3 regions of the Cellulomonas sp. KU4C genome follow, and region 3 is predicted to be linked to each of the others. Evidence: riboswitches for the same ligand, from Rfam matches in the RefSeq annotation. Region 3 holds a riboswitch; each other region holds the start of a gene.
What was found. Region 3 has a riboswitch for S-adenosylmethionine ahead of AC1VL8_RS13700 (ABC transporter substrate-binding protein). Riboswitches for the same ligand answer to the same signal wherever they lie in the genome.
Positions count from the first base shown of each region.

Region 1: another riboswitch for S-adenosylmethionine. It lies ahead of AC1VL8_RS04700 (methylenetetrahydrofolate reductase); the one in region 3 lies ahead of AC1VL8_RS13700 (ABC transporter substrate-binding protein).
Region 2: another riboswitch for S-adenosylmethionine. It lies ahead of AC1VL8_RS02200 (aminotransferase class V-fold PLP-dependent enzyme); the one in region 3 lies ahead of AC1VL8_RS13700 (ABC transporter substrate-binding protein).

Region 1 is NZ_CP200322.1:986,078-995,736, forward strand. It holds partial or broken gene hrpA (ATP-dependent RNA helicase HrpA) at 1-337, shown strand, start outside; gene AC1VL8_RS04655 (NYN domain-containing protein) at 410-1,147, shown strand; partial or broken gene AC1VL8_RS04660 (MFS transporter) at 1,281-2,667, opposite strand; gene AC1VL8_RS04665 (DNA-3-methyladenine glycosylase I) at 2,919-3,524, shown strand; gene AC1VL8_RS04670 (ribonuclease PH) at 3,626-3,835, shown strand; gene AC1VL8_RS04675 (hypothetical protein) at 3,832-4,209, shown strand; gene AC1VL8_RS04680 (hypothetical protein) at 4,246-4,569, opposite strand; partial or broken gene AC1VL8_RS04685 (SMP-30/gluconolactonase/LRE family protein) at 4,690-5,571, opposite strand; gene sigJ (RNA polymerase sigma factor SigJ) at 5,742-6,641, opposite strand; gene AC1VL8_RS04695 (SDR family oxidoreductase) at 6,646-7,410, opposite strand; SAM riboswitch class I at 7,560-7,655, shown strand; gene AC1VL8_RS04700 (methylenetetrahydrofolate reductase) at 7,661-8,710, shown strand; partial or broken gene metE (5-methyltetrahydropteroyltriglutamate--homocysteine S-methyltransferase) at 8,719-9,659, shown strand, end outside.
Region 2 is NZ_CP200322.1:462,134-471,792, reverse strand. It holds gene AC1VL8_RS02215 (O-succinylhomoserine sulfhydrylase) at 1-1,176, opposite strand, end outside; gene AC1VL8_RS02210 (rhodanese-like domain-containing protein) at 1,173-1,625, opposite strand; partial or broken gene AC1VL8_RS02205 (DUF1737 domain-containing protein) at 1,637-1,825, opposite strand; SAM riboswitch class I at 1,832-1,942, opposite strand; SAM riboswitch class IV at 2,041-2,156, shown strand; gene AC1VL8_RS02200 (aminotransferase class V-fold PLP-dependent enzyme) at 2,205-3,599, shown strand; gene AC1VL8_RS02195 (AAA family ATPase) at 3,657-5,147, opposite strand; gene AC1VL8_RS02190 (hypothetical protein) at 5,225-5,461, opposite strand; gene AC1VL8_RS02185 (pentapeptide repeat-containing protein) at 5,413-5,847, opposite strand; gene AC1VL8_RS02180 (hypothetical protein) at 6,004-6,441, shown strand; gene AC1VL8_RS02175 (hypothetical protein) at 6,380-6,658, shown strand; gene AC1VL8_RS02170 (MaoC family dehydratase) at 6,692-7,678, opposite strand; gene AC1VL8_RS02165 (3-oxoacyl-ACP reductase) at 7,675-9,036, opposite strand; gene AC1VL8_RS02160 (acetyl-CoA C-acetyltransferase) at 9,033-9,659, opposite strand, start outside.
Region 3 is NZ_CP200322.1:2,904,059-2,913,717, reverse strand. It holds partial or broken gene AC1VL8_RS13730 (ATP-binding cassette domain-containing protein) at 1-203, opposite strand, end outside; gene AC1VL8_RS13725 (M20/M25/M40 family metallo-hydrolase) at 266-1,603, opposite strand; gene AC1VL8_RS13720 (dipeptide ABC transporter ATP-binding protein) at 1,600-3,309, opposite strand; gene AC1VL8_RS13715 (ABC transporter permease) at 3,306-4,217, opposite strand; gene AC1VL8_RS13710 (ABC transporter permease) at 4,214-5,176, opposite strand; gene AC1VL8_RS13705 (hypothetical protein) at 5,176-5,583, opposite strand; partial or broken gene AC1VL8_RS13700 (ABC transporter substrate-binding protein) at 5,639-6,460, opposite strand; SAM riboswitch class IV at 6,890-7,004, opposite strand; gene AC1VL8_RS13695 (LLM class flavin-dependent oxidoreductase) at 7,094-8,191, opposite strand; gene AC1VL8_RS13690 (LLM class flavin-dependent oxidoreductase) at 8,205-9,317, opposite strand.

The DNA of each region.
Region 1 (9,659 bases), 1.9 Mb from region 3:
GCTGGTGCACGACGGGTTCGTCGCCGAGACCGGGGCCGAGCGGCTGCCGCACCTCGCCCGCTACCTGCGCGCCGCCGCCCGCCGCCTCGACAAGGCCGGCGACAACCCGGCGCGCGACGAGCAGCTCGCCTGGCAGGTGCGCGACCTGGAGCAGCTGCTCGGCCAGACCCGGGCCCGCGTCACGTCCCGGACGCTGGTCCCCGCCGACCTGGCCGCGCTCGACGAGGTCCGCTGGCTGCTCGAGGAGCTCCGCGTCAGCCTGTTCGCCCAGCAGCTCGGCACCCCGACGCCGGTCAGCGAGAAGCGCATCCGCAAGGCCCTGTCCGCCCTGGCGTGAGGCGCGGTCCGGGGTCTGCGTAGGTGGTCGGAGCGCCCGCCCGTCCCCTCATCGGGCCGATACGGTCACGGGATGCGGGTGGGCATCTACGTGGACGGGTACAACCTCTACTACGGGGGGCGGCATCTCGCTGCGTCGAGCACGGCGCGCTGGAAGTGGCTGGACGTCCGCAGCCTGCTGTCGGACGTCGTCGGCGCCCAGCGCGGGTGGCCCGGGGCGTCGATCGAGCGGATCGTGTACTGCACGGCGCGCATCGACGCACGGATCAACCCCGAGGGCCACGCCGAGCAGGACGTCTACCTCAAGGCGCTGCTGGCCTCCGCGAGCGTCGACCACATCGAGTACGGCAAGTACGTCACCGGGGTCCGTGCGCGTCCCCTGGCCGTCAGGGGCCCGACGCCCGCGGCGGCGCCGACGCTCGTGCGGGCGGACTGGCCGATCATGGTGCAGTCGGCTCTCGGCACCGCGCAGCCGGACGCCCTGTTCATGGTGTCGACCCTCCACCAGGAGGAGAAGGGCAGTGACGTCAACGTCGCCTCGCACCTCCTGGTCGACGCGCTGAGCGGGCGGATCGACGCCGCGGTCGTGGTGTCGAACGACTCGGATCTGAAGTACCCCGTCCAGCTCGTCCGGACCCGCATCCCACTCGGCGTGGTGAACCCGCGAGGAGGTCACCACGCCGGCGACCTCCGAGGCCGCCCGGACGACGGCGCCGGGCGGCACTGGTGGCGGCGCCTCGGCCTCGCCGACTTCACAGCGCACCAGCTCCCGGAGACGGTGGGCGGGTACACGCGCCCACCGAGATGGTGAGGTCGCCCGCGGCCGATGGTCCTGTATAGTGGTGCACATAACTCACCCGGTCCCTCGTGGGCCGGGTTTTTCTCTGCCTTCCCGGCCCACGAGCGCGGTGCCGGACGTGCCGGTGGGCGCGGACCGCGCGGCCTCAGCCCTCGTGCGAGAGCCGCGCGTAGTCCTGGTCCTTCGTCTCCTTGGACAGGAGCAGCGCGACCAGGGTGAGGACGCCCATCGCCGACAGGTACACGCCGACCAGCCACGTCCCGCCGTCCGCCGCCGCCCACAGGGCCAGCGCGACGATCGGCGCGAGCGCCGCACCGAGGATCGACGACACGTTGTACGCGACCGCCGAGCCCGTGTAGCGGACGTTGGTCGGGAACAGCTCGGGCAGCAGCGCGCCCATCGGGCCGAACGTCGCGCCCATCAGCATGAACCCGAGCACCAGGAACGCCTGCGTCAGCGCGCCGGTGAAGACCAGGTCCTCGCGGACGGTCAGGAACAGCCCGAACGACAGCCCGAACACGATGATCAGCGACGTCACCCCGATGAGCAGCTCGCGCCGGCCGACCCGGTCCGCGAGCGGGCCGGACAGCATCGTGAAGATGCCGAAGAAGATCACGCCGATGATCTGCATGAGCACGAAGTGCACGTAGGGGATGCCGAGGCCGCCGGGCTCGCCGTCCTCGGGCGCGACCGCGCGAGTGCCGAACGTCAGCGTGAAGTTCGTCATCAGGTAGAACAGCACGTAGGTCGCCAGCATGATGAACGTGCCGAGGATCGTCTCGCGCCAGTGGTACCGCAGCGTCGTGCCGAGCGGGATCTTGGTGATCCGGCCCTTCTTCTCGGCCGCGGAGAACGCCTCCGACTCGACCAGCCGCAGCCGGACCCACAGGCCGATGATCACCATGACGGCCGAGAACAGGAACGGCACGCGCCAGCCCCACGACATGAACGCCGCAGAGCCCTGGCCGAGCACGCCGTTGATGACGAGGAAGATGCCGTTCGCGATGATGAAGCCGAGCGGGGCGCCGAGCTGCGGGAACGTGCCGTACCAGGCGCGCTTGCCGGCGGGGGCGTTCTCGGTGGCGACCAGCGCCGCGCCGGACCACTCGCCGCCGAGCGCGAAGCCCTGGGCGAGCCGCAGCACCAGCAGCAGCACCGCCGCGGAGACGCCGATGTGGTCGAACGTCGGCAGCACGCCGATCAGGAACGTCGCGATGCCCATCGTCAGCAACGAGTAGACGAGCGTCGTCTTGCGGCCGCGCCGGTCGCCGAGGTGGCCGTAGAACACCGCGCCGACGGGCCGGGCGATCATCGCGGCGCCGAACACGGCGAACGACGCGAGCAGCGCGGTGGTGTCGTTGCCGGTGGGGAAGAACAAGCTTGGGGAACACGAGCACCGCGGCGGTCGCGTACACGTAGAAGTCGTAGAACTCGATGGTGGTGCCCACGAGGCTCGCGGCGATGACGCGCGACGGCGAGTTCAGCGGCCGGCTCTCGGCCGGCGTGGCGGTGGGCGCTGCGGTGGCGGACATGCGGGTCGACTCCGGTGGTGCGGCGGTGGCGGGCACGCCGGCACCGGCGGACGTCGGTGACGGTCGGCTCGCAGGTCGGCCCCGGGACGGTCGGTGCTCCAGCGCGTCTGCGACCTTACGCCGTCTCAGCCAGCAGACAGAGCGCGTCCACGGAATGGACGGTGCCTCCGCGGGCGTCCACAGCCACTCGGAGCGCGAGGGCTGTGCGCGCACGGGCGGGCGTGTCGGGCCGGTGCGGCAGAGTGGCAGCCATGACCAGCACCGACGCCCTCGACCCCGGACCCGTCGCCCCGGCACGCCGCTGCTTTGGCGACGGCGACCCGCTGTACGAGGCGTACCACGACGACGAGTGGGGCGTGCCCGTGCACGGCGACCGCGCGCTGTACGAGCGGATGACCCTCGAGGCGTTCCAGTCCGGTCTCGCCTGGATCACGGTGCTCCGCAAGCGCGAGGGCTTCCGGGCGGCGTTCGCGGACTTCGACGCCGAGGTCGTGGCCGGCTACGACGAGCACGACGTCGAGCGGCTGATGGCCGACACCGGCATCATCCGGAACCGGGCGAAGATCACCGCCGCGATCGCCAACGCCCGCGCGCTGCTGGACCTGCACGCCGCGGGCCGCACGCTCGACGACGTGTTCTGGTCCGCCGCGCCGCCGCGCGACGAGGCCGACCGGCCGCGCTCGTTCGCGGACGTCCCGGCCAGCACGCCGGAGTCGGTGGCGCTGGCCAAGGAGCTCAAGCGGCTCGGCTTCCGGTTCGTCGGCCCGACGACGGCCTACGCGGCGATGCAGGCGTGCGGGATGGTCGACGACCACCTGGCGGGGTGCCCGGTCGTGCTGGCCCGCACGGGCGACTGACACCACACGCCCGTCAGGGACGGGCAACGTCCCGCACGCGGTCGACGCGCGTGTCTAGTGCGGAATTGCCTTGCAAGTCTACCCCAGGGAGGACTACCCTGATGAAGCGGACGGCGGTGCTGCGTCGCATCCAGCGCGCGGCGAAGTCGGCGGGCCTGCCCTACCGGACGGTGGAGCTCACCAACCACACGGGCGTCGTGGTGGGCGAGGTCCGGTCGACACTCGGCCGGCACTCCGAGATCGACGACGTCACCGCCCGCCGGTTCTTCGGCCAGTTCGCGGACGTGCTCGGGAAGGGATGGTGGCGATGACCCGGTACACGGTGACGGCCGAGCGGGGCCGACGGTGGTGGCTGCTGCAGTGCGTCGAGGTCCCCGGAGCCCTGTCCGAGGTGGCCCGGCTCGACCAGGCGGACGACGCGATGCGTGAGGCCATCGCCTTCGTCGCCCAGGTCGAGCCGAGCGACGTCGAGATCGTCCTCCAGCCGGTGGTGCCGCCCACCGTCGACGAGCACGTCGAGCTCGCCGCCCGCTACCGCGAGCAGGCGCAGCGGGCGAACAGCGCGGCAGCGCGCGAGTCGAGGGCCGCAGCCCGCGCGCTGCGCGAGGCCGGGCTCTCGGTCCGGGACGTCGGCACGGTGCTGGGCGTGTCGCACCAGCGCGCGCACCAGCTGCTCACCGCCTGACGCGCGCCCCGGCGCAGGGGTGCGCGTGACCGCCCGTCAGTACGAGGCGGTCAGCGACGAGATGACGACGGACACCACGATCGTCAGCGCCAGCGCGCCGAGCCCGACGAACAGCCCCCAGCGCCACCACCAGGCCACCGTCACCTCGCGGTCCGCACCGGACGCGGCGACCTCCTCCGGGGACAGCGGCCGCGTGGCCCACCCCTGGTCGGTCGCGGTCGCGAGCGCGTACCGGTACCCGAACGCCACCTGGAACAGCCAGAAGAAGTGGAAGTACCCGTAGTTCAGCACGAGCGCCTGCGTCGGGCTCACCTGCCGCGACACGTTCTTGCGTCCCCAGCCGAAGAAGATCACTGCCACCCCTGTCGTCGACGGCCGCGGCCGGCGCCGCGCCGGGGCGACCCTAGCGGGATCCCGACCGCGGCGGCTCCGCAGTCACCCGCGCGGCGGCACGCACCCGCACGGCGCGCACCGGCCGGCTCAGCGCGCCGCGACGTCCTGGAACGCGCGCACCGGCGACCCGTCGACGTCCACCGCGAACCGCAGCACCGCCCCACCCAGGCGCTGCTCCGTGTTCGGGGGACCGGGCAGGGCGTCGCCGCCCGTCCCGGACCCGCCGGTCGACGCCGTGGTGACGAACAGGTCGCCGGACCCGGGCGCGCCGAACCCCGCGCACGTGACGTTCGGCGTCGGCACCGCGTACGCGCCGCGCGGGGTGCCGTCCGCGTCGAACCGGAGCACGTGCCCGCCGCCGTACAGCGCCACCCACAGCCCGCCCTCGGCGTCGACGGTGGTGCCGTCCGGACGCGGCCCGCCGTCCGCGAGCGCCAGGAACGGCTCCGGCGTGCCCGGCACCCCGGTTCCCCCGTCGTACGTCGCCCGGTAGACCACGCGCGTCCAGGTGTCGGTGAGGTAGAGCGTCCCGCCGTCGGGGCTCCACCCCAGGCCGTTGCCGATCCCCACACCGGTGAACGGCGTCTCGACCCGCAGCACGCCCGGCCCCGCGTCCGGGTCCGGGTCCGCGACGACCCGGTGCACCACGCCGTCCCCGGCGACACCGGCGCGGGGCATCGTCGTGATCCAGAGCCGCCCGGCCCCGTCGCACGCGCCGTCGTTGAACCGGTAGTCCGCGGGCATGCCGTCCGGTCGGGTCAGCGGACCGAGCCGGGTGCCGTCGTGCACGCCGAGCCCGTCGGCGGTGGCCAGCAGCAGCCCGCCCGACGCGGCCGGCCACGCGAGGCCCACCGGCGACGGGGTGCTGAGGACGCCGTCCCGGTCGGGGTCGGCGTCCGCCCAGCGGTGCACGGCGCGACCGTCGATGTCGACCCAGACGAGCGTCCCGGTCCGGGCGTCCCAGAGCGGGCGCTCGCCGAGCTCCCGCGCGCTGGTCGCCCACCACCTCCCCGTCGGTCCGGGCCCCCGTCGTCAGGTCGCGGACGTCGAGGCGGTCGCGGGCGGCGGGACGGGGCAGCGTGGACAGGTCGACGGGAGTCATCCCCCGCACGATGGCACGGGCTCGGCGGTCCCGCGCCTCAGACGCCCGACCAGGCGGTGAGCTTCTCCGGGTTGAGCACGATCCACACGTCGACGACCGCCCCGGCCGCGACGCCGACGGACACCACGCCCAGCAGCAGTCCGGCGTGCCGCAGCAGGAGCACGGGACCGTCGACCGACGCCGCCGGCTCGAGTGCCGCCCCGGGGTTCTTGGCCAGCACGCCGAGCAGGAACCGGGCGACCCGGTCCGCGCCGACCACGGGGCGGCGGGCGGCGGACACGTGCCCGCCGCCGTCGGCCCGCAGCTCGACCGCCGGGTCGAGCAGCGCGACGAGCGCACCGAGGTCACCGCCGGTGGCCGCTGCGGCGAACGCGCGGGTCACCTCCGCGTGCGCGGCGGGTGCGGTGTCCAGGGCCGGGTGCGCGTGCACCTTGCGGCGCGCGGACGTCGCGAGCTGCCGGGTCGCCGCGGACGACCGGCCGACCACCTCCGCGATCTCCGCGAACGGCGTGCCGAACACGTCGTGCAGGACGAACGCCACCCGCTCGGCCGGGGTCAGCCGCTCGAGCACGACCAGCAGCGCGCTGCCGACCGCCTCGTCGAGGGTGACCCGGTCCGCGGGGTCGACCGCCGGCGCGCCCGCGAGCGGCGCGGCGCCGGGCAGCGGCTCCGGCAGCCACTCCCCGACGTACCGCTCGCGGCGTGCCCGGGCCGAGCCGAGGACGTCCAGGCACACCCGCCCGGCCACGCGGGTCAGCCAGGCGCGCGGGGACACCACGGCCTCGCGGTCGCGCGGGTCCATGCGGTACCAGCGGACGTAGGTCTCCTGGACCGCCTCCTCGGCGTCCGCGAGCGTGCCGAGCATCCGGTAGGCCAGGGCCAGCAGGTGCCGCCGCTCGCCCTCGACCGCGGCCACGAGGGCGTCGTCGTCGGTCACCGGCTCAGCGTGCCCGAGCGGCGAGCCAGGTGGCCAGGGTCGTGGTGGCGGTCCGGACCGCCACCCCGGCGTCGGGCGCGTCGGACGGCACCAGCGCACCGGGCGTGCCCCCGGTGCCGAACGGGTCCGCCGCGGGGTCGACCTGCACCTCGCGGGGGTCGCCGGCGGCGGTGAGCACCCGGCGGACCCAGACGTCGGTGGGCATCCGCTCCGGCCCCGCGACGTCCACCCGACCCGCCTGTCCGCCCGTGCCCGTCGCCAGGTCCGCGAGCACGTCGACCACGTCGTCCACCGCCACGGGCCGCACCACGTCGGCCCCGACCCGGACCCGTCCGTCGACGGTGCCCTGGTCCGCCACCGCGTCGGCGAACTCGAAGAACTGCGTCGCCCGCAGCACCGTCGTCGGGACGTCCCCGGCCACCGCCGCCCGCTCCTGGGCGACCTTCGCCGCGAAGTACGGGTTGCCCGGCACCCGGTCGACCCCCACGACCGACAGCAGCACCGACCGCCGCACCCCGGCGCCGGCCGCGGCGTCCGCGATGTGGACCGCCGACGCCGGGAAGAACTCGCCCGCCCGGGTGAAGTCGGGGGTGTTCGTCGCGTCCACGACGACCTCCGCCCCGGCCACCGCCGCGGCGAGCCCGGCACCCGTCCACGTGTCCACTCCGGTGCGGCGCGACGCGGCCACGGCGTCGTGCCCCCGCCCGCGCAGCACGGTCACCAGCCGCGCCCCGACCAGTCCTGCTCCCCCGACCACCACGATCCGCATGTCCGGTCCCTCCGTCGTGCGGGCCCGGCGGGCCCGCTCACCCCCTGGACGACGCAGCGGCCCACGATGTGAGCGGGTGTGACGCGCGCCACCACTACGTGACGCGTCAGGGGCACTGGACGCCCCGCCGGAGCCGCCCTACTGTGGCCGCACCATCCAGAGCGACCGAGAGACCTGGCTCGACGACGTCGCAGCAACCCCCCTCCCCGTGAGGGTGTGGGTGCTTCCGCCAGGTCCGATGGAGCTGACGATGAGCAGTCACGACGTACCCGTGCACCCGCACGACCTCGACCACCCGCGCGCCGCCGTGGTCGACGGCCTCGGCGCCGTCGACCGGCCGACCGTGTCCTTCGAGCTGTTCCCGCCCCGGAACCCCGACGCCGCGCCGCGGCTGTGGTCGACCGTGCAGCAGCTCGCCGCCGTCCGGCCCGACTTCGTCTCGGTCACCTACGGCGCGTCCGGCAGCACGCGGGACACCACCCGCGCCCTCGTCCGCCGCCTGCTGCGGGAGACCTCGCTGAACCCGATCGCCCACCTCACGTGCGTCGCCGCGTCGCGGGAGGACCTGGCCGCGACCGTCGAGGAGTTCCTGGACGAGGGCGTGCGGTCGTTCCTGGCGCTGCGCGGCGACCCGCCCGCCGACGGCTCCTGGGCCCCGCACCCCGACGGCCTGCCCACCGCGGCCGCCCTGGTCCGCCTGCTCCGCGAGGTCGAGGCCCGTCGCTGCGCGAGCAGCCCCGCGCAGGCGGTCCGCGCCGCGACCCGGCACCTGTCCGTCGCCGTCGCGGCGTTCCCCCGGGGCAACCCCGGAGCCGGCAGCACGCGGGAGCAGGACGTCGCGGCGCTGCTGGCCAAGCAGGAGGCCGGCGCGGACTTCGCGATCACCCAGGTGTTCTACGACGCCGCGTCCTACCGCGAGCTGCTGGAGCTCGCCCGCGACGCGGGCGTCACGATCCCGGTGATCCCGGGGATCATCCCGATGACCGACCCCGCCCGGCTGCGCCGCGTGGCCCAGCTGACCGGGGTGCCCGTCCCCGCGGACGTCCTGGACCGGCTCGACGCGTTCGACGGCGACGACCCCGCGGACGTCGCGCGGCGGCACCGCGTGGGCACCCGGCTCGGCGTCGACCTCGCGCACGCCGTGCTCGACGGCGGCGCGCCGGGGATCCACCTCTACACGTTCAACACCCACGGCCCCGCGCTCGACCTCCTCGAGGGCGCCGGCCTGGGTGGCGACGGGCCGCCCGCGCGCGCCGCCGTCGCGACCGACGACCACCTGACCCCTGTCCCCACCACCTGAGGCGAGAGATGACCGAGCAGACCCACCCCTTCCCGTCCGGCACCGTCCTGGGCTACCCGCGCATCGGACCCCGCCGGGAAGCTGAAGAAGGCCCTGGAGGCGTTCTGGGCCGGCCGCGCGAGCGCCGAGGAGGTCGAGGCCACCGCCGCGGACCTGCGCCGCCGGACCCGCACCCGGCTCGCGGAGCTCGGGCTCGACACCCGGCTCCCCGCCATCCCGAGCGCGTTCTCCTTCTACGACCAGGTGCTCGACGCGACCGCCGTGCTCGGCGCCGTGCCGGAGCGGTTCGCCGACCTGGCGACCGACGGCGCCCTGGACCTCGCGGGCTACTCCACGGTGGCGCGCGGCCGCGGCGACGACCTGCCGCTCGAGATGACCAAGTGGTTCGACTCGAACTACCACTACCTGGTCCCGGAGATCGGCCCGGCGACGGCCTTCCGGTACGCGAGCGACCGCCCGGTGCGCGAGTTCGCCGAGGGCCTCGCCGACGGCGTGCTGACCCGACCGGTGCTCGTCGGACCGGTGACGTACCTGGCGCTCGCGAAGCCCACCGAGGACGCCCCCGAGGGCTTCCACCCGCTGGACCGGCTCGCCGACGTGCTGCCCGTGTACGTCGAGCTGCTCCGCGACCTCGCGCGGGCCGGCGCGACCTGGGTGCAGCTGGACGAGCCGGCGCTGGTGTCCGACTCCACGGGTGTGCCCGCCGACCGCCTGCTCGCCGCCGCGGCGGAGGCGTACCGCGTGCTCGCGACCGACCTGCCCGCCGCCGAGCGGCCCGCGGTGCTGGTGGCCGCCCCGTACGGCGACCTGCGCGACGCGCTGCCGGTGCTCGCGGCCACCGACGTCGAGGGCCTGGCGCTCGACCTCGTCCGCGGCTCCGTCCCGGCGGGACCCGTCCCCGGGCTGGCGGGCAAGGTGCTGGTCGGCGGCGTCGTCGACGGTCACAACA
Region 2 (9,659 bases), 2.4 Mb from region 3:
GACCGCCGCGCGGCCCGCCGGGCCGAGCTTGCGGTGCGTGGTGGTCGCGGGGTGCGTGACCATCGACTTCGCGTCGCCGAGGTTGTTCGAGATGTCGATGACCCGCAGCGCGTCGAGGACGCCGAACGTCGTCTTCTTCGCCACGTCCGGCGTCGCGCCCTCGGGAACCCGCAGGTCGAACGTGACGACCGTGCCGCCGCCGTCCTGCTGGGCGAGCGCCAGGGCGTGCTGCGGGTGCGACGGCAGGTACGGGTAGCGGACCTGCGCGACCGCCGGGTGCTGCTCGAGCCAGCCGGCCAGCGTCAGCGCGGAGGCGGTCTGGTGCCGGACGCGCAGGGACAGCGTCTCCAGGCCCTTGAGCAGCACCCACGCGTTGAAGGCGCTCATCGACGGGCCGGTGTTGCGGATCAGGGTCTGCACCGGGCCGTGCACGAACGCGTCGGTGCCGAGGATCGCCCCGCCGAGCACCCGCCCCTGGCCGTCGATGTGCTTGGTCGCGGAGTACACGACGACGTCCGCGCCGAACTGCAGCGGCTTCGACAGCACCGGGGTGGCGAACACGTTGTCGACGACGACCACCGCGCCCGCCGCGTGCGCGAGCCGGCTGACCGTGGCGATGTCGACGAGGTCCTGCATCGGGTTCGACGGGGTCTCGAAGAACACGACGTCCGCGGGCGTCGACAGCGCCGCCTCCCACTGCTCCGGGACGTGGCCGTCGACGTAGTCGGTGCGCACGCCCCAGCCCGCGAGGATCTCGTCGAAGATGACGACCGACGACCCGAACAGGGCGCGCGCCGCGACGACGCGCGACCCGGACCGGACGAGCGCGGCCAGCGCCGTGAACACCGCCGACATGCCGGACGCGGTCGCGTAGCAGGCCTCGGCTCCCTCGAGCAGCCGCAGCCGCTCCTCGAACGTCGACACCGTCGGGTTGCCGTACCGGGAGTAGAGGAACCGGTCGGCCTCGCCGGCGAACGCGGCCTCGGCGTCGGCGGCGCGGTCGTAGACGTAGCCCTGGGTGAGGAAGAGCGCCTCGGAGGTCTCCTGGAACGCCGTGCGGACCTGGCCGCCGCGCACGGCGAGCGTGTCGGGGCGCAGGGTGTCGCGGGGGAACCGCGGGTCCTGCCAGTCGCCGGGGCCGGGCGCGGGAGAGGGAGCGGGGGTGGGCGCGGTCACGCGGACCGCCACGGCAGGCCGGCGGCGCGCCAGCCCCAGTGGCCCCGCTGCCCGTCGGGGCCGACGTCGCCCTCGAACCCGCTGAGCACGTTGTACGCCGGACCCAGGCCCGCCGCGGTGGCGGTGGTCGCGGCGGCGACGGACCGCACGCCGGACCGGCACAGGAACACGACCGGGCGCGGCTCGTCGGCGGTGATCCCGGCGGCGGCGAGCTCGTCGAGGAACGTCGGGTTGGGGCGGCCGAACGCGTCGGTCCACTGGACGAACGCGGTCCGGTCCTGCGCGTCGAGGTCCGCGGTGTCCGGGACGCCGATGCCCTGCCACTCGCCCTCGGTGCGGACGTCGACCAGGACGGCGCGCTCGTCGGACGCGAGCAGGTCCCAGGCCTCCTGCGGGGTGAGGTCGCCGGCGTAGCCGGGCCCGTCCCCGTGTCCGTGCTGCGCGCTCACAGCGGGCGCACCGCGGGCGTCGCGGCGGCGGGCAGCACCACGGCCTGCGCGACGATGACGCGCTCGCCGTCGTGGGTCGCGGCGGGGCCGCCGTGCAGCTCGTAGCCCTCGGCGAGGGCCGCGCTCACCCGCTCGCAGAACGAGCGGTCGTCGGGTCCCGTCAGCAGCCGGTAGCGCAGGCGGTCGTCGGTGTCGGTCATGCGTCTCCTCCATCGGACCTGGCGGAAGCACCCTCGGCCGGCCCCGTGCACGGGGCACAGGACCGCGGGTTGCTGCGGCGTCGACGAGCCAGATCTCTCGGCCGCTCTGGATGGTGCGGCGATGCTACGCCATGCCGCCGCGGGGGTGCTTCACCCGGGTCGCAGGGTGGACAGGTGTTGACACGTCCGGGCGGGCGCTCCCTATCCTCGGGGCAGGTCATGAGTGCCAGCACTGAGCCCCGGCTTGCTGGCCGGCAACCCTCCCTCCGCGGCGGGGTGCCCCGGGTGACGACCTGGCCGTCCACCGTTCGGTGGCCGGCAAGCGCGGGGTGACCCGGCCGTACCCGGGCCCCCACCGATTCCTCTCGGGGGTAGTCCCATGTCCGTCGCCACCACCGCCACCTGTGCCACGACCGAGGCGCCCGACCGCGCCCTGCTGCCCGTCGTCGGCGCCGACACCCGCGTGCCGCTCGTCGACGGCCGGTCCGTCACGTACGCGAACCTCGACTACGCGGCGTCCGCGCCGGCGCTCGAGGCCGTCGCGGCGCGGGTCGTCGAGGTGCTGCCGCTGTACGCGTCGGTGCACCGCGGCGCCGGGTACCTGTCGCAGGTGTCCACGGCGCTGTACGAGTCGTCCCGGGCGACCGTCGCCCGGTTCGTCGGCGCGCGCCCCGACGACGTCGCCGTCATCACCCGCAACACCACCGACGCGCTGAACCTGCTGGCCGGCTGCGTGCCGGACGGCGGCCGGGTGCTGGTGCTGGACGTCGAGCACCACGCGAACCTGCTGCCCTGGGTCAGCGCGTTCCGGGACACGGGTCGCACGGCGACCATCCTGCCCGCGGCGCCGACCGTGGCCGCGACGCTGGTCGCGCTGCGTGACGAGCTTGCGCGCCGTCCGTACGCCCTGGTCACGCTCACGGGCGCGTCCAACGTGACCGGGGAGGCGCTGCCGCTGACGTCGGTCGTGGCGCTCGCGCAGGAGGCGGGGGCGCGCGTGGCCGTCGACGGCGCGCAGCTGCTCCCGCACCGGGCGTTCTCGCTCGCGGAGTCGGGCGTGGACTACGTCGCGTTCTCCGGGCACAAGACGTACGCGCCGTTCGGGGCGGGCGCGCTCGTGGGTCGCCGCGACTGGCTGGACGCGGGGACGCCGTACCTGGCCGGCGGCGGCGCGGTGCGCGACGTGCGCACCGACCGGACGCTGTGGCAGCCGGCGCCGGCGCGGCACGAGGGCGGCTCGCCGAACGTGCTCGGCGCCGTCGCGCTGGCCCAGGCCTGCGACACCCTGCAGGCCCTGCCGGCCGGTGCGCTCGCGGCCCACGAGGAGGCGCTGCGCGACAGGCTCGTCACCGGGCTCGCCACGGTGCCCGGCGCCCGGGTGCTGCGCCTGTGGTCGGACTCGACCGACCCGGTGGGCGTCGTGTCGTTCACGGTCGGCGACCACGACTCCGGGCTCGTCGCCGCCTACCTGTCCGCCGAGCACGGCATCGGGGTGCGCGACGGCCGGTTCTGCGCGCACCCGCTGCTGGCCCGGGTCGGCGTGGACGGCGGGGCGCTGCGCGCCTCGGTGGGCGTCGGCAGCACGGCGGAGACGGTCGACCGGCTGGTCGCGGGGCTGCTCGCGTTCGTGGCCGACGGGCCGCGCGCCCGGTACGAGGTCGTCGACGGCTGCTGGACCGTCGCCGGCGACACCCGGCCGCGCCCGGCGGTCTCCGGGATCGACGCGATCGCCGCCACCGCCGCCGCGGCGTGCGGTCCCGCCGTCGAGGACTGACGTGCTGCCCCGGACCGGTCCGAGCAGGGGACGGTCCGGTCCGGGGCCCGCAGGCGGTCAGTCGGCGGGGACGGTGCGCGGCCCGGCCCAGGCGCGCAGGCGCGCGACGGGCTCGGCCATCACGCGGGACAGCGGGCGGGTGCCGCGCGCCTCGGCGAGCACGTCCGCCGCACCCGGCGGGCGTCCGCCCTCGTGCGCGGTGTAGGTCGCGGCGACGACGGCCTGCTCGATCTCCGCACCCGAGAACCCGTCGGTGGCCAGCACCAGGTCGGGCAGCAGGGCGGGGTCGAGCGGCACCCCGCGGCGGGCGGCGTGGATCCCCAGGATCTCGGCGCGCACGTCCGGGCCGGGGAGGTCGACGAAGAAGATCTCGTCGAACCGGCCCTTGCGGATCAGCTCCGGCGGCAGGGCGGTGATGTCGTTCGCGGTCGCGACGACGAACACCGTCGCGTGCGGCTCGGCGAGCCAGGTCAGCAGCGTCCCGAGCTGCCGGCGGCCCGGACCGGCGTCGTCGCCGCCGGCGGGCACGGCCTTCTCGATCTCGTCGATCCACAGCACGCACGGGGCCATCGCCTCGGCGGTCGCCAGCGCCTCCCGCAGCCGCCGCTCGGACTCGCCGACGTACTTGTCGTGCGTCGCCGCGAGATCGAGCCGCAGCAGCGGCACACCGAACAGGTGCGCGGAGGCCTTGGCGACGACGCTCTTGCCGCAGCCCTGCACGCCGAGCATCAGGACGCCGCGCGGGGGGTCGAGGTGCGGCGCGCTGCCGTCGAACGCCGGCGCCCGACGGGCCAGCCACTGCCGGAGCCGGGCCATGCCCGCGACCTGGTCCGGGGGGACGGTGTCGAGCTCGTAGGCGAGCACCCCGTCGCGGGCGAGCAGCGCGTGCTTCGCGCGCGTCACCGCGGGCACGTCGGCCGGCAGCAGCGCCCCGTCGTCGAAGACCGCGCCCCGCGCCAGCCGCTCCGCGTCGCCGTGCGACACCCCGGCGAGGTTCGCCACCAGCAGCTCCACCGCGCGGGCGTCGACGCGTGCCGGCTGCCCGGTGGTGCGCGCCCAGTCGGCGACGACGTGGTCGACGATCGCGCGCCGCTCCGTCGCGTCGGGGAACGCCACCGGGAACCGCGCGGCCAGGTGCTCGAGGTCGTCCGGGAGCGGCACCTCGCGGCCGACCAGCACCAGCGTCCGGCGCACGGGCGCGAGGCACAGGTCCTTGAGGAGGCGGACGGTCACCGGGTCGCCGAGGAACGGGTGCAGGTCGAGCAGGACGTAGACGCCCGGCAGGCCGCCCTCGAGCAGCCCGCGCAGCATCTCGGTGGGGTCCGCGGCGAACCGCTGGGCGGTGCCGAGGTCGACGTCGCGGCGGCGCATCCCCTCGGTGACCTTCCACGTGAACACCGGCGCGCCCGCGGCGGTCATCACGTGGACCGGGCGGGCCGCGAGCACGAGGTCCACCGCGCGGGCCTCGTCGGTGGTCTCGACGACGACGAGCGGCACCCCGCCGCGGAGCAGGGTGGCGAGGTCGTGCCCCGATCCGGTCGCCGTCACGGCGGCAACCTACCGCCTGGGGCGGGGTCCGCGCGGCGGTGTTCGTGCACGTCAGCCGGACGGCGCAGCGCGGGCGCTCAGCGCACCGTCAGCCCCAGGTGGTCGGCGAACGCGCCGGCGAGGTCCAGCAGCTGGTGCTCGCTGATCGTCGCGCCCTTGAGGCCGGCGGTGCCGTCGATCGCGGCCAGCTCGGCCCCGCGCAGGTCGACCTGCCGCAGCTGCGCGCGCGTCACGTCGAGCCGGCCGACCCGGCAGTCCTCGAACGTCACCCGCAGCGCCCTGACCCCGGCGAGGTCCAGGTCCAGGTCGTGCACCGGACGAACCGGAGGTCCTGGACCCGGGAGTCGCGCAGGTTGAGGTAGTCGATCTTCCCGCCCTCGACGGTCACCCGGTCCCACGTGCTGCCGTACGCCTCGATCGCGCCGAACCGGCAGTCCCGCAGGGTCACGTCGCGCCACGAGCCGGTACGCGCCCGCAAGCTCCCCGCCCGGCAGTCCGCGACCACCGTCTCGACGACGTGCGCGTGGTCGAGCAGGGCGCCCTCCAGGTCGCACCCGCGCAGCACGCACTCGACGAACCGGGCGCTCTCCGCGTCCGCCCCGGCCAGGTCCAGGCCCGCCAGGAGCGCGCGGTCGTAGTCCCCCTCGGGCTCGAGCGGTCCGGCGAACGGGGCGAGGGCGTCCTCGGGGGGAGTGGTCACCGGCACAGCCTGCCACCGGGCTCCGACGCGTCCGGTCGCCGGGTGCCGCGGGTGCACGCTCGCCGCCGAGATCCGTCCTGGGGACGACGGCCGTCCGGCCGGTTCGTCGACCTACGGTGGCGGTGGACGGCCGGTGCGGCAGCGAGGAGGGCGAGGGTGGACCTGTGGTCGGGCGAGTGGGTCGCGGCGTTCTTCCTGTCGCCCGCGGTGACGGGCGTGGCCGCGGTGGTGGCCGCGACGATCGGGCTGCGGGTGGCGCGGGTGCGGGCCCGGCTCGACCGGGACCTGGCGGCCGAGCAGCACCGCCGGGACGCGCGTGCCGCGGAGCTCGTGCGGGCGGCCGCGCTCGAGGACCGCGACCGCGCGCAGTGGTGGGTGGCGTTCACGTGGGTGGTGGCGCGGCTCGGCGACGTGGGTCCGAGGACGGCCGACCGGGCGCTCGGCGCGCTGTCCGACGCGACCGACGACCCTGTGCGAGCCGCCCTTCTCCGGCTAGCCTGGCCGCACGATGCTACTGATAAGGAGCGACGGGATGACGGTGGAGTACCCGTTCCAGGGTCTGGTGCACGACCCTCCGCGTCCGCGGACCCCTGAGGAGGCGGCCGAGGCGGAGCGGTGGATCGCGCGGCTGACCCCGCCGGACGGCGACCTGTGGCAGCAGGCCGTCCGCCGCCAGCAGGCCCGCCGGGACCGCGAGGCGGAGATCACCCGCCTGGTGTTCGAGCCGCTGCCCCCGCCCCCGGTGTACGGCCTGCGCAGGCTGTGGCTCGCGTGGCGGGAGCGGCGGGAGCGGGGGCGCGCGCGAGGCTGACGGGCGCCCCCGCGGGTCTCGCTCCCGCGGGTCTCACCCCAGCGGTCGGACCTCCGCGCGCAGGTGCAGCCGCCCGCGCCGGGCGTCCCAGGCCGTGACCGTCCACCCGCCGGCCGTGCGCGCCACCGCCACCGCGGGCGACCCGGGGAGCAGCACGGGCGACGCGAACTCGACGTCCCACGCGTACGCCTCCCCGCGCCGGGCGCCGACGTCGGCCAGCGCCCGTGCGGCGGTGTACATCCCGTGGGCGATCGCCCGCGGGAACCCCAGCGCCCGCGCGGTGAGCGGTGACAGGTGGATGGGGTTGGCGTCCCCGGAGACGGCCGCGTACCGGCGGCCGGTCGCGGCGTCGAGCGCCCACCGCCCGGTCGGCTCCGGGGGTGCGAAGTCCGGGTGGCCGGCGTCGTCCGGGGCGGCACCCGCGACGCGCGCCCCGGGCGCCAGGTAGGTGGACACCCCGCGCCAGGCGGGCGGGTCGGTCGGGGCGGAGCCGGCGACGCGGACCTCGGTGACCAGGTCCACCTGGGCGCCCTTGCGGTGCGGGCGCAGGTGCTCGGCCCAGGCGCGGACGTCGAGCGTGTCGGTGAGCCGCAGCGCCCGCCGCTGCTCGACCCGGTTGGCGAGGTGCACCATGCCGAGGGCGGGCAGCGGGAAGTCCGGGCGGACGATCAGCGCCGTCGCGACGGGGAACGCGAGCACGTGCACGTACCCGGCGGGCAGGACGTCGCCGCCGGGCTCGCCGACGAGGTGCTGGTACGCGGTGAGGTGGCCGGCGTCGGGCCGGACGCCGTCGAGCCGGTGCAGCACCGCGGGCAGCGTCGGTGCGTGCCGGCCGCCCTCGCCCGCGCCCCCGCCGACCCCGCCGCCCGCGCCGCGCCCGCCGAGCGCGCGCCGGACCGGCCCGGCGACGGCGGCCCGCCCGGCGGCCAGACCGGCCCGCGCGTACAGCCCGCCGAGCCCCGGCGCGGCGTCGAGGACGACCTCGCGCCGCGCGCCCGGCCCCGCGGCGACGGCGGTCACCGGCCCACCATGTTCTGCCCGCACACCCGCAGCACCTGCCCGACGACCCCGCCGGCCTGCGGCGACGCGAGGAACGCGACGGCCTCGGCCACGTCGACGGGCAGGCCGCCCTGCTGGAGCGACGACAGCCGCCGGGCGACCTGCCGGGTGAGCGCGGGCATCCGGGCGGTCATGTCGGTCTCGATGAACCCCGGCGCGACGGCGTTCGCGGTGCCGCCGAACGCGGTGAGCAGCGGCGCGGTCGCCCGGACCATCCCGATCACCCCGCCCTTGGACGCCGCGTAGTTCGCCTGGCCGCGGTTGCCGGCGATGCCGGACGTGGAGGCCAGCGAGACGATCCGGGGCGCGTCGGTGAAGTCCCCGGAGGTCAGCAGCGCCTCGTTGATCCGCAGCTGGGCGGCGATGTTCACCGCGATCACGGACTCCCAGCGGTCGGGGGTCATGTTGGCGAGCAGCTTGTCGCGCGTGATCCCGGCGTTGTGCACCACGATGTCGAGGCGCCCGTGCCGGCCGAGGGCGTGCTCGAGGATGCGCGCGCCGGCGTCGTCGGCGGTGACGTCGAGCTGCAGCGCCGTGCCGCGCACCCGGTTGGCGACCGCGGCCAACGCCTCCCCGGCGGCGGGGACGTCCACGGCGACGACCGTCGCGCCGTCGCGGGCGAGGGTCTTCGCGATGGCCTCCCCGATGCCGCGGGCCGCACCGGTGACCACGGCGACGCGCCCGGCGAGGGGCTGCTCCCAGTCGGCGGGCAGCGACCCGGCCGCGGAGTCCACGGCGAGCAGCTGGCCGTCGACGTACGCGGAGCGCGCGGACAGCAGGAACCGCAGGGCGCCGAGCACGGCGGGCGCGGTGACGGGCACGTCGTCGTGGACGACCACGCCGTTGGCGGTCGCGCCGGCGCGGAGCTCCTTGGCGACGGACCGCAGCGCCCCGTCGACGCCCTGCCGGGCGGCGGCGAGCGCGGGCGCCTGGTCGTCGGTGGCGGGGCGGGACACGCTGACGACCCGGCCGCCGGGGGCGAGGGTCTTGAGCGTGGGTGCGAGCTCGAGCAGCGGGCCGGCGAGCTGGTCGGGGTGCTGGACCTCGGTCAGCGCGAGGACGACCGCGGCGAACCGGGTGCCCTCGGTCGCGTGCCGGCGCACGTCCAGGTCCCAGCCCTTGTGGTCGGGCGAGGTGCCGGCCAGGAACTGCGCGAGCGTGTCGGCGTCCGCCCCGGTGCCGAGCACCAGCACGGGTCCGTCGACCAGGGGCCGCCCGGGGCGGTGCCGGCGCAGGCGCGCGGGACGGGGCAGGCCGAGCTGCTTCGCGATGGTCTGGGTGACCCCGCTGTTCACGAGGTCCAGGTAGCGGTCGCTCACAGCGCCTCCAGGACGGCGGCGACGCCGAGGCCCCCGGCGGCGCAGACGGACACGAGGGCGCGGACCGGGCGGTCCTCGCCCGCGGCGAGCAGCTCTGCGCGGCGGCGGTGCAGCTGCTTCGCGATGGTCGGGATGATCCGCCCGCCGGTCGCGGCGAACGGGTGCCCGGCGGCCAGCGAGGAGCCGTGCACGTTCAGGCGGTCGCGGTCGACGGTGCCGAGGGCGTCGTCGAGGCCTAGCCGGGACAGGCAGAACTCCTTGTCCTCCCACGCGGCGAGCGTGGTCAGCACGGTCGACGCGAACGCCTCGTGGATCTCCACGTAGTCGAGGTCGGCGAGGGTCAGCCCCTGCCGGGCGAGCAGCCGCGGCACCGCGTGCACGGGGGCCATGAGCAGCCCGTCCTCGCCGTGCACGAAGTCGACGGCCGCGGTCTCGGCGTCGACGACCGCGGCGAGGGGCGTCAGCCCGCGCTCGCGGGCCCAGTCCTCGGAGGCGAGCAGCACCGCGGAGGCGCCGTCGGTCAGCGGGGTCGAGTTGCCGGCGGTCATCGTCGCGGGGGTGTCGAGCCGGGTGCCGAACGCCGGCTTGAGCTTCCCGAGCTTCTCCAGGGACGTGTCGGCGCG
Region 3 (9,659 bases):
CAGGTGCCGAGCGCGGACCCGACGGCGCCGACGGTGAGCGCGAGCAGCGCGAGCACGGCGACGGGACCGCGCAGCCGGCGCCAGTCGAGGCGGCGGGCGGGGTCGGCGTGGGGACCGCGCACCGCGGGACGTCCGGCTCCGTCGGGCCCGGCGGTCGTGGGGTCGGTGGCGGTGGCGCTGCTGGCCGTGGTGGTGTCGAGCATGGTTCCTCGACCCTAGGCCGGACCTCGGACATCCCCGAAGCGTTTTGCGCCGTCGGGCCCGGTCAGCCCAGGAACGCCGTGACCACGTCGTGCAGCGCCGCCGTGGTCAGCTCCAGCGACGCGACGTCCACCCGCTCGTCGTTCCCGTGGAACAGGCCGCGCCACGTCCCCGGGTCCCAGCCGGCGGAGAGCAGCCCGAAGCCGTACGCGGGCACCCCGCGCCGCCGGTAGAACCGCCCGTCGGTCCCGCCGGTGCCGAGCGTCGGCAGCACCCGGGCTCCCCCGGTGCGCGCCGCGACGGCCTGCTCGATCACCCGGTAGAGCCCGGTGTCGGTGGGCGACAGCGACGGCTCGCCGAACCGGTCGCCCTCGATGTGCACGTGGTCCGCGAGGTCGCCCAGCGCGTCGGCGAGCAGCGCGTCGACGTCGGCCGGCCGGGTCCCGGGCAGCACCCGGATGTCGAGCGTGACCTCGGCCAGCCCGGGGATGACGTTCGGCTTGCCGCCCGCGTGCAGCACGGTCGGGGCGACGGTGGTGTGCGTGGTCGCATGCGCCACCGGGCCGAGCGCGCCGAGCAGGGGCAGCACGTCGTCGAGCCGGTCCGGGTCCAGCGCGGCCGCCCGCACGTCCGCGGGCAGGTCGAGGGCGTCGACGTACCGCCGCCACAGGTCCCCGACGACGACGGGCCCGCGCACCGCCGCGATCCGGCGCACGGCCTCCGCGGCGAGCACGATCGCGTTCCGGCTGCCCCACGGCCCCGACCCGTGGCCGGGGGTCCCGACGACGCGCAGCCGCCGGGCCGCCCCGCCCTTCTCCCCGACCGCGAGCGTGCGGTGGTCGCCGACCGGGACGCCGCCGGACTCGGTGAGCACGTGGTCCGCGCGCACCAGGTCCCAGCGGTGGGTGGTCAGCCAGTCGACGCCCCAGACGCTGCCGTGCTCCTCGTCGGCGACCGCGGCGAGCAGCAGGTCGCCCGCGGGCCGGCGCCCGGACGTCGCGAGGGCGCGCGTCACGACGGCGTAGGCGGCGGTGAGGCCCAGCATGTCGATCGCGCCACGCCCCCAGACCCAGCCGTCGACGAGCTCGCCGCCGAACGGGTCCCGCGTCCAGCCGCCCGGCTCGACGGGGACGACGTCGGTGTGGCCGACCAGGCCGAGCGACGGCGCGGCGGGGTCGCGCCCCTCGATCCGGGTGACCAGGGACGCGCGCCCGGGCTGCGGCTCGACGACCTCCAGGTCCAGGCCCGAGCCGTCGAGGTAGTCGGCGAGGGTCCGGGCGTTGCGGATCTCCTGGCCCGAGCCGACGGTGCCGTCGTTGACGCAGGCGTTGCGGATCAGCGCCTGCAGCAGCTCGACGGTCTCGCCGGCGAGCCGGGTGGCGTCGAGCAGCGTCGCGGTCACCGGTGCGCCCCCGCCCGCACGCGCCCGCCGGGGATGGCGGCGACCAGCTCGCGGGTGTACTCCTGCCGCGGGTCCAGCAGGATCGCCTCCGCGGGGCCCTGCTCGACGAGCCGGCCGCGGTGCAGCACCCCGACGTCGTCGGCCACCTGCCGGACGACGGCGAGGTCGTGGGAGATGAACAGGTACGTCAGCCCGTGCTCGGCCTGGAGCCGCACCAGCAGCTCGAGGATCTGCGCCTGCACGGACACGTCGAGCGCGGACACCGGCTCGTCCAGGACGACCAGGTCGGGCCGCAGCGCGAGCGCCCGGGCGACGGCGACGCGCTGCCGCTGCCCGCCGGACAGCTCCCGGGGGCTGCGCCGCAGGACGTCGGCGGGCAGGGCCACGTCGGCGACCAGCTCGCGCACCCGGTCGGCGCGCTCGGCGCGGCTGCCGACGCCGTACGCGCGCAGCGGCTCGGTGATGACCTGCTCGACGGTGAACCGCGGGTCGAGGGACGCGTACGGGCTCTGGTAGACGACCTGGAACCCGCGCCGCAGCCGGCGCAGCGCCTCGCCGCGGGCGGCGGTCACGTCGTCGCCGCGGAACAGCACCCGGCCGGACGTCAGTCGCTCGAGGCGCAGCGCGATCCGGGCGGTCGTGCTCTTGCCCGACCCGGACTCCCCGACGAGCGCGTACGTCCGGCCCCGCTCGACGCGCAGACCGACCCCGTCGACGGCCACGACCGACCGGGCCGCCGCGCCGCGCGGCAGGGCGAACTCCTTGCGGACCGCGTCGAGCTCCAGGACCGGCGCGGCGGGCCCGGGGTCCACCGGTCCGGGATCGGCCGCCGCCACGGGCACCCGGACGTCGGTCGCCACCAGCCGCCCGCTCGCCAGGCTCGGCGCGGCGGCGATCAGCCGACGCGTGTACGGGTGCTGCGGCGCGCGCAGCACCTCGGCCGCGGGCCCCTGCTCGACGACCACGCCCTGCTCGAGCACGACGATCCGGTCGGCCCGGTCCGCCGCCACGCCGAGGTCGTGGGTGATGAGCAGCAACGCCGTGCCCCGGTCCCGGACGAGCGTCTCGAGGTGGTCGAGGATCCGCCGCTGCACCGTCACGTCCAGCGCGCTGGTGGGCTCGTCGGCCACGACCAGCCGCGGGCCCGCCGCGATCGCGATGGCGATGAGCACGCGCTGCCGCATCCCGCCGGACAGCTGGTGCGGGTACTGGCGCGCGCGGGCGGCCGGGTCGTCGATGCCGGCCTGCTCGAGCAGCGCGACCGCCCGCTCCCGGGCGGCACGGCGCCGCGCGAGCCCGTGGACGACCAGCACCTCGGCGACCTGGTCACCGACGCGCTGCACGGGGTTGAGGGACACGGTCGGGTCCTGCGGCACGAGGCCGACCTCACGTCCCCGGACGGCCTGCCACTCGCGCTCGGTCAGGTCGGAGACGTCCCGGCCCGCGAGGCGGATGGTGCCGCCGGTGACGGCGCCGCCGCGGGACAGCAGGTGCAGCGCCGCGTGCGCGGTCGTGCTCTTGCCGGACCCGGACTCGCCCACCAGGGCGACGACCTCCCCGGGCCGGACGACCAGGTCGACGCCGCGCACCGCGCGGTACGTGCCGCCGTCCGCCCGGTAGCCGACCTCCAGCCCGGTGATCTCGAGCACCGGGGTGCCGGGAGCACCCGCCGCGACGGGCGGGGCCTCCTGCTGCAGCTGGGTCACTGGTCCTCTCCCGTCGTCTCGAGGGCGCGCGCGACGCGGTTGGCGGCCAGCACCACCGCGACGATCACGAGCCCGGGCAGGGTGGTCAGCCACCAGGCGGTGGCGAGGAAGTCGCGGCCCCCGGACACCAGCGACCCCCACTCGGGCGTGGGCGGCGGGGTGCCGTAGCCGAGGAAGCTCAGCGCGGACACCGCGAGGACGGCGCCGCCGAGCTCGAGGGCGATCAGCGCGAGCACCGGCCCGGCGGAGTTCGGCAGCACGTGCCGGCCGAGCACCGCGTACCAGCGCGAGCCGGACGCCCGGGCGGCCTCCACGTAGACCGACGTGGACGTGCGCAGCACCTCGGCGCGCATCACGCGGGCGAACGTCGCGACCGCGCCGACGCCGACCGCGACCGCGATCTTCGTGGACCCGGTGCCGAGCGCGGTGATGATCGCGAGCGACAGCAGGATGCTCGGCACGGCGAGCAGCACGTCGACCAGGCGGCCGACCACGTCGTCCACCCAGCCGCGCAGAAACCCGGCGAGCAGGCCGAGGGTCGACCCGACGACGAGCCCGACGAGCACGGCCAGCACGGTGGTGCGCAGGGACAGCGACGCGCCGTGCACCACGCGGGTCAGCACGTCGCGGCCGAGGTGGTCGGTGCCGAGCACGTGCGCGGCCGAGGGCGGCTGCAGCCGGTCGGCGGGCACACCGGTCAGGGGGTCGCCGGACGCGAACACGGTCGGCGCGGCGGCCCAGGCGGCGACCAGCAGCAGGACCAGCCCGGCCAGCACCAGGCCGGGTCGGCGCACCAGGTACCGGGCCGCACGTCGCGCCCACGGGCCGGCCGCGCGGGCGCCGCGCACCCGGCCGTGCCGGATGATCGAGCGGGCGTCCTGCCGGTCGGCGATCTCGATGGTGGTCATGCGGGCACCGCCTCTCGGGAGACGCCCCGCGACTCGATGCGGGGGTCGAGAACGGGGTACAGCAGGTCCACGACGAGCGTGGTTACCACGAACACCAGCGCCGACAGCGACACGATCGCGAGCACCACGGGCACGTCCTGGGTGTTGACGGACTGGACCGTCAGCCGGCCGAGCCCCACCCGGGAGAACACCGTCTCGGTGACGACGGCCCCGCCGAGCAGCGCCCCGACCATCACGCCGAGCATCGTGAACGCGGGGATCGCCGCGTTGCGCAGCGCGTGCCCCAGGTGCACCCGGAGCCGGCCGGCGCCCTTGGCCCGGGCGGTCTCGACGTAGGGCTCGCCGAGCGTCCCGCGCAGGCTGCGCGACAGGACCTGCGCGAGCTGCGCGCCCGGCGGGACCGCGAGCGTCACCGCCGGGAGCACGAGGCTCTGCCAGCCGGCGTTGCCGATCGCGGGGAGCAGACCCGCGCGGAACGACACCCACTGCAGCAGCACCAGGCCGACGAAGAACGTGGGCAGCGCGACGCCGAGCGGCGGCAGCGCGGACAGCACCTGGCGCAGCGCCCGGCTGCGCGGCAGCACGCTCGCCACGGCCAGCGCCGTCCCGCCGAGCACCGCGAGCACCAGCGCGGCGCCGGTCAGCTTCAGGGTCTCCGGCAGCGCCTGCGCGACGAGCGAGCCGGCGGGCGCCCCGGACTGGTACGACGGCCCGAAGTCGAGCCGGACCGCGTGCAGCAGCGCGTCGCCGTACTGCACCAGCAGGGGCCGGTCGAGGCCGTAGCGGGCGCGCAGGTCGTCGAGCAGCGCCGGGTCGACGTCCTGCACCTCGCCCCCGGCGCCGGCGGCCAGGGCCGCCGGGTCACTCGGGAGCAGGTACAGCACGAAGAACGCGAGGGTGAACGCCGCCCAGAGCACCACGAGGCCCTGGGCGGCGCGCCGCAGGAGGTAGCGACCCATCAGCTCGCGTCGACCCACGCGTCGTAGAAGTCGATCCGGCTGGACCCCTCGAACGCCAGCCCGTGCACGCGGTCGGCCGCGGCGATGGTCGTCGAGAGCTCGTAGACCGGGATCGCGTGCCCCTGCTCGATCAGCAGCCGGGACGCCTGGGTGACGAGCTCGGCGCGCTCGGCCGGGTCGGTGGCGGCCGCGGAGCGGTCGAGCAGGTCGTCGACCTCCGAGGGGGTCCGCTTGTTCACGTTGCGGGCGTTCGCGGAGAACACCGAGCGCAGCACGTCCGGGTCGGACCGCGTGAGGTTGTAGTAGTCGAAGTCGAAGTCCCCGTCGGCCTTGATCGCCGTGGACTCCGCGATCTCGACGTGCTGCAGCTGCAGGTCGACCCCGATCTGGCGCAGCTGCTGCTGCACGAGCTTCCAGCGGCGCCGGGTCCTGCCAGAACGTCACGGTGGTGGACAGCCGCCGGCCGTCCTTCTCGCGGATGCCGTCGTCGCCGAGCTCCCAGCCGGCGTCCTCGAGCACCTCGACGGCACCGTCCGGGTCGTAGGCCAGGTCGTCCGCGAGGGACTCGTACAGCGGCGTGGAGTGGGACAGCACGGCGGTCGCCGCCTGGTCCCGCTCGGTCAGCACCGTGTCGACGATCTGCTGCCGGTCGATGCCCTTCGAGATCGCGACGCGGACCGCCTCGTCGGACGCCAGGGCGCTCGACTCGTTCGGGAACAGCTGGTAGGCCACGCCGGGGTTGGCGCGCTGCTGCAGCCAGAACCCGTTGCCGTCGAACTGCGGCTGGTCCACCGCGGCGATCGCGGCCGTCGCGTCGATCTGCCCGGACTGGAGGCTGCCGGCGCGGACGGAGGACTCGGGGATGACCTGGAACGTGACGGTGTCGAGGTAGGCCTCGCCGGTGTGGTCGTCGGCCGCGGAGCCCCAGGCGTAGCCGGGCACCTTGGTCAGCACGACCTCCTGGTCGGGCGTGTACGACTCGACCGCGAACGGGCCGGACCCGATGTAGTCGCCGGCGCAGCGCTCCTCGGGCGTCAGCGCCGCGGACGCGGGCGACAGCAGACCGAGCGAGAACGTCGACGACGCCTGGAGGAACTGCGCGCTCGGGGCGGCGAAGTCGACGGTGACCGTCAGCGGGTCGACGACCGTCGTGCCCTCGTAGCCGACGAGGTACTGCGAGCCGAGCGACGCGGTGGCGCCCAGCGCGACGATCGCGTCGAAGTTGGTCTTGACGGACGCGGCGTCGACGGGGGTCCCGTCCGCGTAGGTCGCGTCGTCGCGCAGGTGGAACGTGTAGCTCGACGCGTCGTCGTCGACCTCCCAGCTTCTCGGCGAGCCACGGGACGATCTCGCCGGACTCCGGGTCCTGCGCGGTGAGCGAGGCGACGGTCTGCCGGGCGACGGCGATCGCGTCGTTGTTGCCGACCTGCTGCGGGTCGATGCACCGGGAGTCGACGGTGATGGCGAACCGCAGGTCGCCGCCGGCGACGGGTTCGGCGGACGCGGCCGCGTCGGTGGCCGCGCCCGTGCCCGTCGACCCGCCGGAGCAGGCCGTCAGCAGCAGCGCGGTGGTCGTCAGCGCCGCGGCGGCCGCAGCGGGGCGGGTGGCGCGTCGCGAGGGGGAGGTGGTCATGCGTGCACTCCTGGTCGTCACCGGCCGTGGCCGGGGTGGGGCGCCGGCCGGGGCGCGCGGGGGCGCGCTCCGGCGTGTCGTCGCCGTGCTTACCCGGTCCGCGGTCGCGGTCGGGTCAGGTCGTTCCCGGAGCACCCCGTCACGTCGAAGGGTTGCTGGCCAGCAAGCCGGGCCTGCGCGCTGGCGCTCGTCACCTGGGGGTGAGGGAACCCGCGGCGGCGGACCTGGTCAAGGAACCGCCGCGGGTTCTCACATCGCGGATCTTCGTGTGGTGGCCGGCGGGGTCACGCCGCGGTGAAGCCCGCCGCGCGCCGCGGGTCGGCCTCGGTCCACAGGTCGGACTTCACCTCGGCGCGCACCAGCGGCACGACCTCCTCGGCGAACCGGCGCAGCACGTCCTCCTGCTCGGCGGGGTCGAGCAGGTGGTTCACGGACACGGACTGCAGCACGTGCCCGTACGACCGGTGGTAGTCGAGGATCTTCTCGGCCACCCGCTCCGGGGAGCCCACCAGCGCGGGACCCCGCTCGACCGCCTCCTCGAGGGTCCGGAAGCTCGGCGCCCGCCCGACGGCGTCCGCCCCGTAGCCGCGGCGCGCGGCCGCGTCGACCTGACCCTGGTAGAGCGGCCGGTACTGCCGCACCGCCGCCTCCGTGGTGTCGGCGAGGAACAGCCCGCCCGAGCCCGACCCGACGTGGGCGTGCGCCGGGTCGTGCCCGTGCGCCGCGTACCGCTCGCGGTAGTGGTCGATCAGCACCTGGTAGTTCTCCCGCGGTTGCAGGGCGTTCGCGGTCACGATCGGGTCGCCCCACCGCGCCGCGAGCTTCACCGCGAACCGCGACGTCGCCGAGCCGTGCCAGATCCGGAACGGCCCCGCGTACGGCCGGGGCAGTGTGGTGGCGTGCTCCAGGCGGTGCCGGTGCCGGCCCTCCCAGGTCACGTCCTCCTCCGAGAGCAGCAGGCGGAGCAGCTCGTAGTTCTCCGCCAGGTACTCGTACTGCTTGTCGATGTCCAGGCCGAGCAGCGGGTACTGCAGCACCTCGTTGCCCTTCCCGATCACGATCTCGAGCCGGCCCCGGGACAGCTGGTCCACGGTCGCCAGGTCCTCCGCGACGCGCACCGGGTCGAGCAGCGCGAGCACGGTGACGCCGGTCGACAGCAGGATCCGGCTGGTGGACGCCGCGATCGCCCCGAGGATCACGGTCGGCGCCGAGGACAGCACGTCGCCGGCGTGCCGCTCCCCCACGGCGAACGAGTCGAACCCGATCTCCTCGGCCAGGACCGCGTGCCGGACCGTCCGCGCCAGGCGGTCCGCCGGGGGCACCGCCGCGCCCGTGACCGGGTGCGGCGGGTTGAACACGATGTCGAGCAGCTGGAACCGCACGCCCCCGGCCCCCTCAGGCGGCGACGGCGGCGGCCGCGCGGTCCCGGGCGGCGACGCCCTCGCGGACCAGCGGGATGACGTACCGGCCGAAGTCGACGGCGTCGTCCAGCAGGTCGTAGCCGCGGGCCGAGATGATCCGCACGCCCCGGTCGTAGTACGCCAGCAGCGCCTCGGCGACCTGCTCGGGCGTGCCGACCAGCGCGTTGGAGTTGCCCGCGCCGCCGGTCGCCCGCGCGGTCGCGGTCCACAGCACCGAGTCGAACCGCTCGCCCTGCGCCGCGATCTCCAGCAGCCGCTGCGACCCGGCGTTCTCCGGCGCCGTGACCGGGTGCCGGTTGCTCAGCACGCCCCCGAGCGCCGCCTTGCGCGCCTCGATCGCGTCGAGCACCCGGTGCGCCTTCTCCCAGGCGAGCTCCTCGGTCGGGGCGATGATCGGCCGGAACGCCGCGTGGATCCGCGGCGGGGTGGTGCGACCGGCGGCGGCGGCCTCGGCGTGCACGCGGTCGATCTGCTCCTGGGTGCGGTCCAGCGGCTCGCCCCAGACCGCGAAGATGTCCGCCTCCGCGGCGCCGACCCGGAACGCCGCGTCCGAGGACCCGCCGAACGAGATCGTCGGCACGTGACCCTCGGCGGGCTTGGTGTCGAGGTGGAAGTCGTCGAAGTCGTAGAACCGGCCGTGGTGGTCGAACGCCTCGGTGCTGGTCCACGCCCGCTTGAGGATCTGGATGTACTCCTGGGTCCGGGCGTAGCGCTCGTCCTTGGTGAGGGTGTCGCCCTCGCGCTGCTGCTCGTGGTCGTTGCCGCCGGTGATGACGTGCACGGACAGCCGGCCGCCGGACAGCTGGTCCAGGGTGGCGAACGTCTTCGCCGCGTAGGTCGGGTAGGACACGTTCGGCCGGTGCGCGAGCAGCAGCTCGATCGACTCCAGCCGGGCCGCGGTGTACGCGGCGAGCGCGGCGGGCTCGGGGCCGGACGACCCGTACGCGAACAGGACGCGGGTCCAGCCGTTGTCCTCGTGGGCCCGGACGATCCGCTCCAGGAACGCGGGGTCGAACGGACGGGTGGTGGCGGCGCGCGTCTCGGACGCGTCGTTGGCGGTCGCGATGCCGAGGAACTCGACGGGCATGGTGGCTCTCCTTGGGGTGCTGGCCCCGTCCCGGTGCCTCGTCCCCCGCCTGCCCCGACCGCGGTGCCTCGCCGAGAAGGGGCCGCGGCGCCGAGACAGGTCGGTCCAGCGCCCTGACTCGGCGCGCGGGTCCTGTCTCGGCGGGGTGGGAGGGGCGGGAGGGGCGGGGTGGGAGGGGCGGGGTGAGAGGTCGGGGCGGGGTGGGCGCGGGGGGTCAGGGCTGGGCGGGGTCGGTGGGGTTGGTGGCGGGCAGGCCCGCGGCCTTCCAGGCCGGGAAGCCCCCGTCGACGTGGGTGACGGTGTAGCCGCGCGCGGCGAGCTTGCTCGGCGACGGGTCCGGAG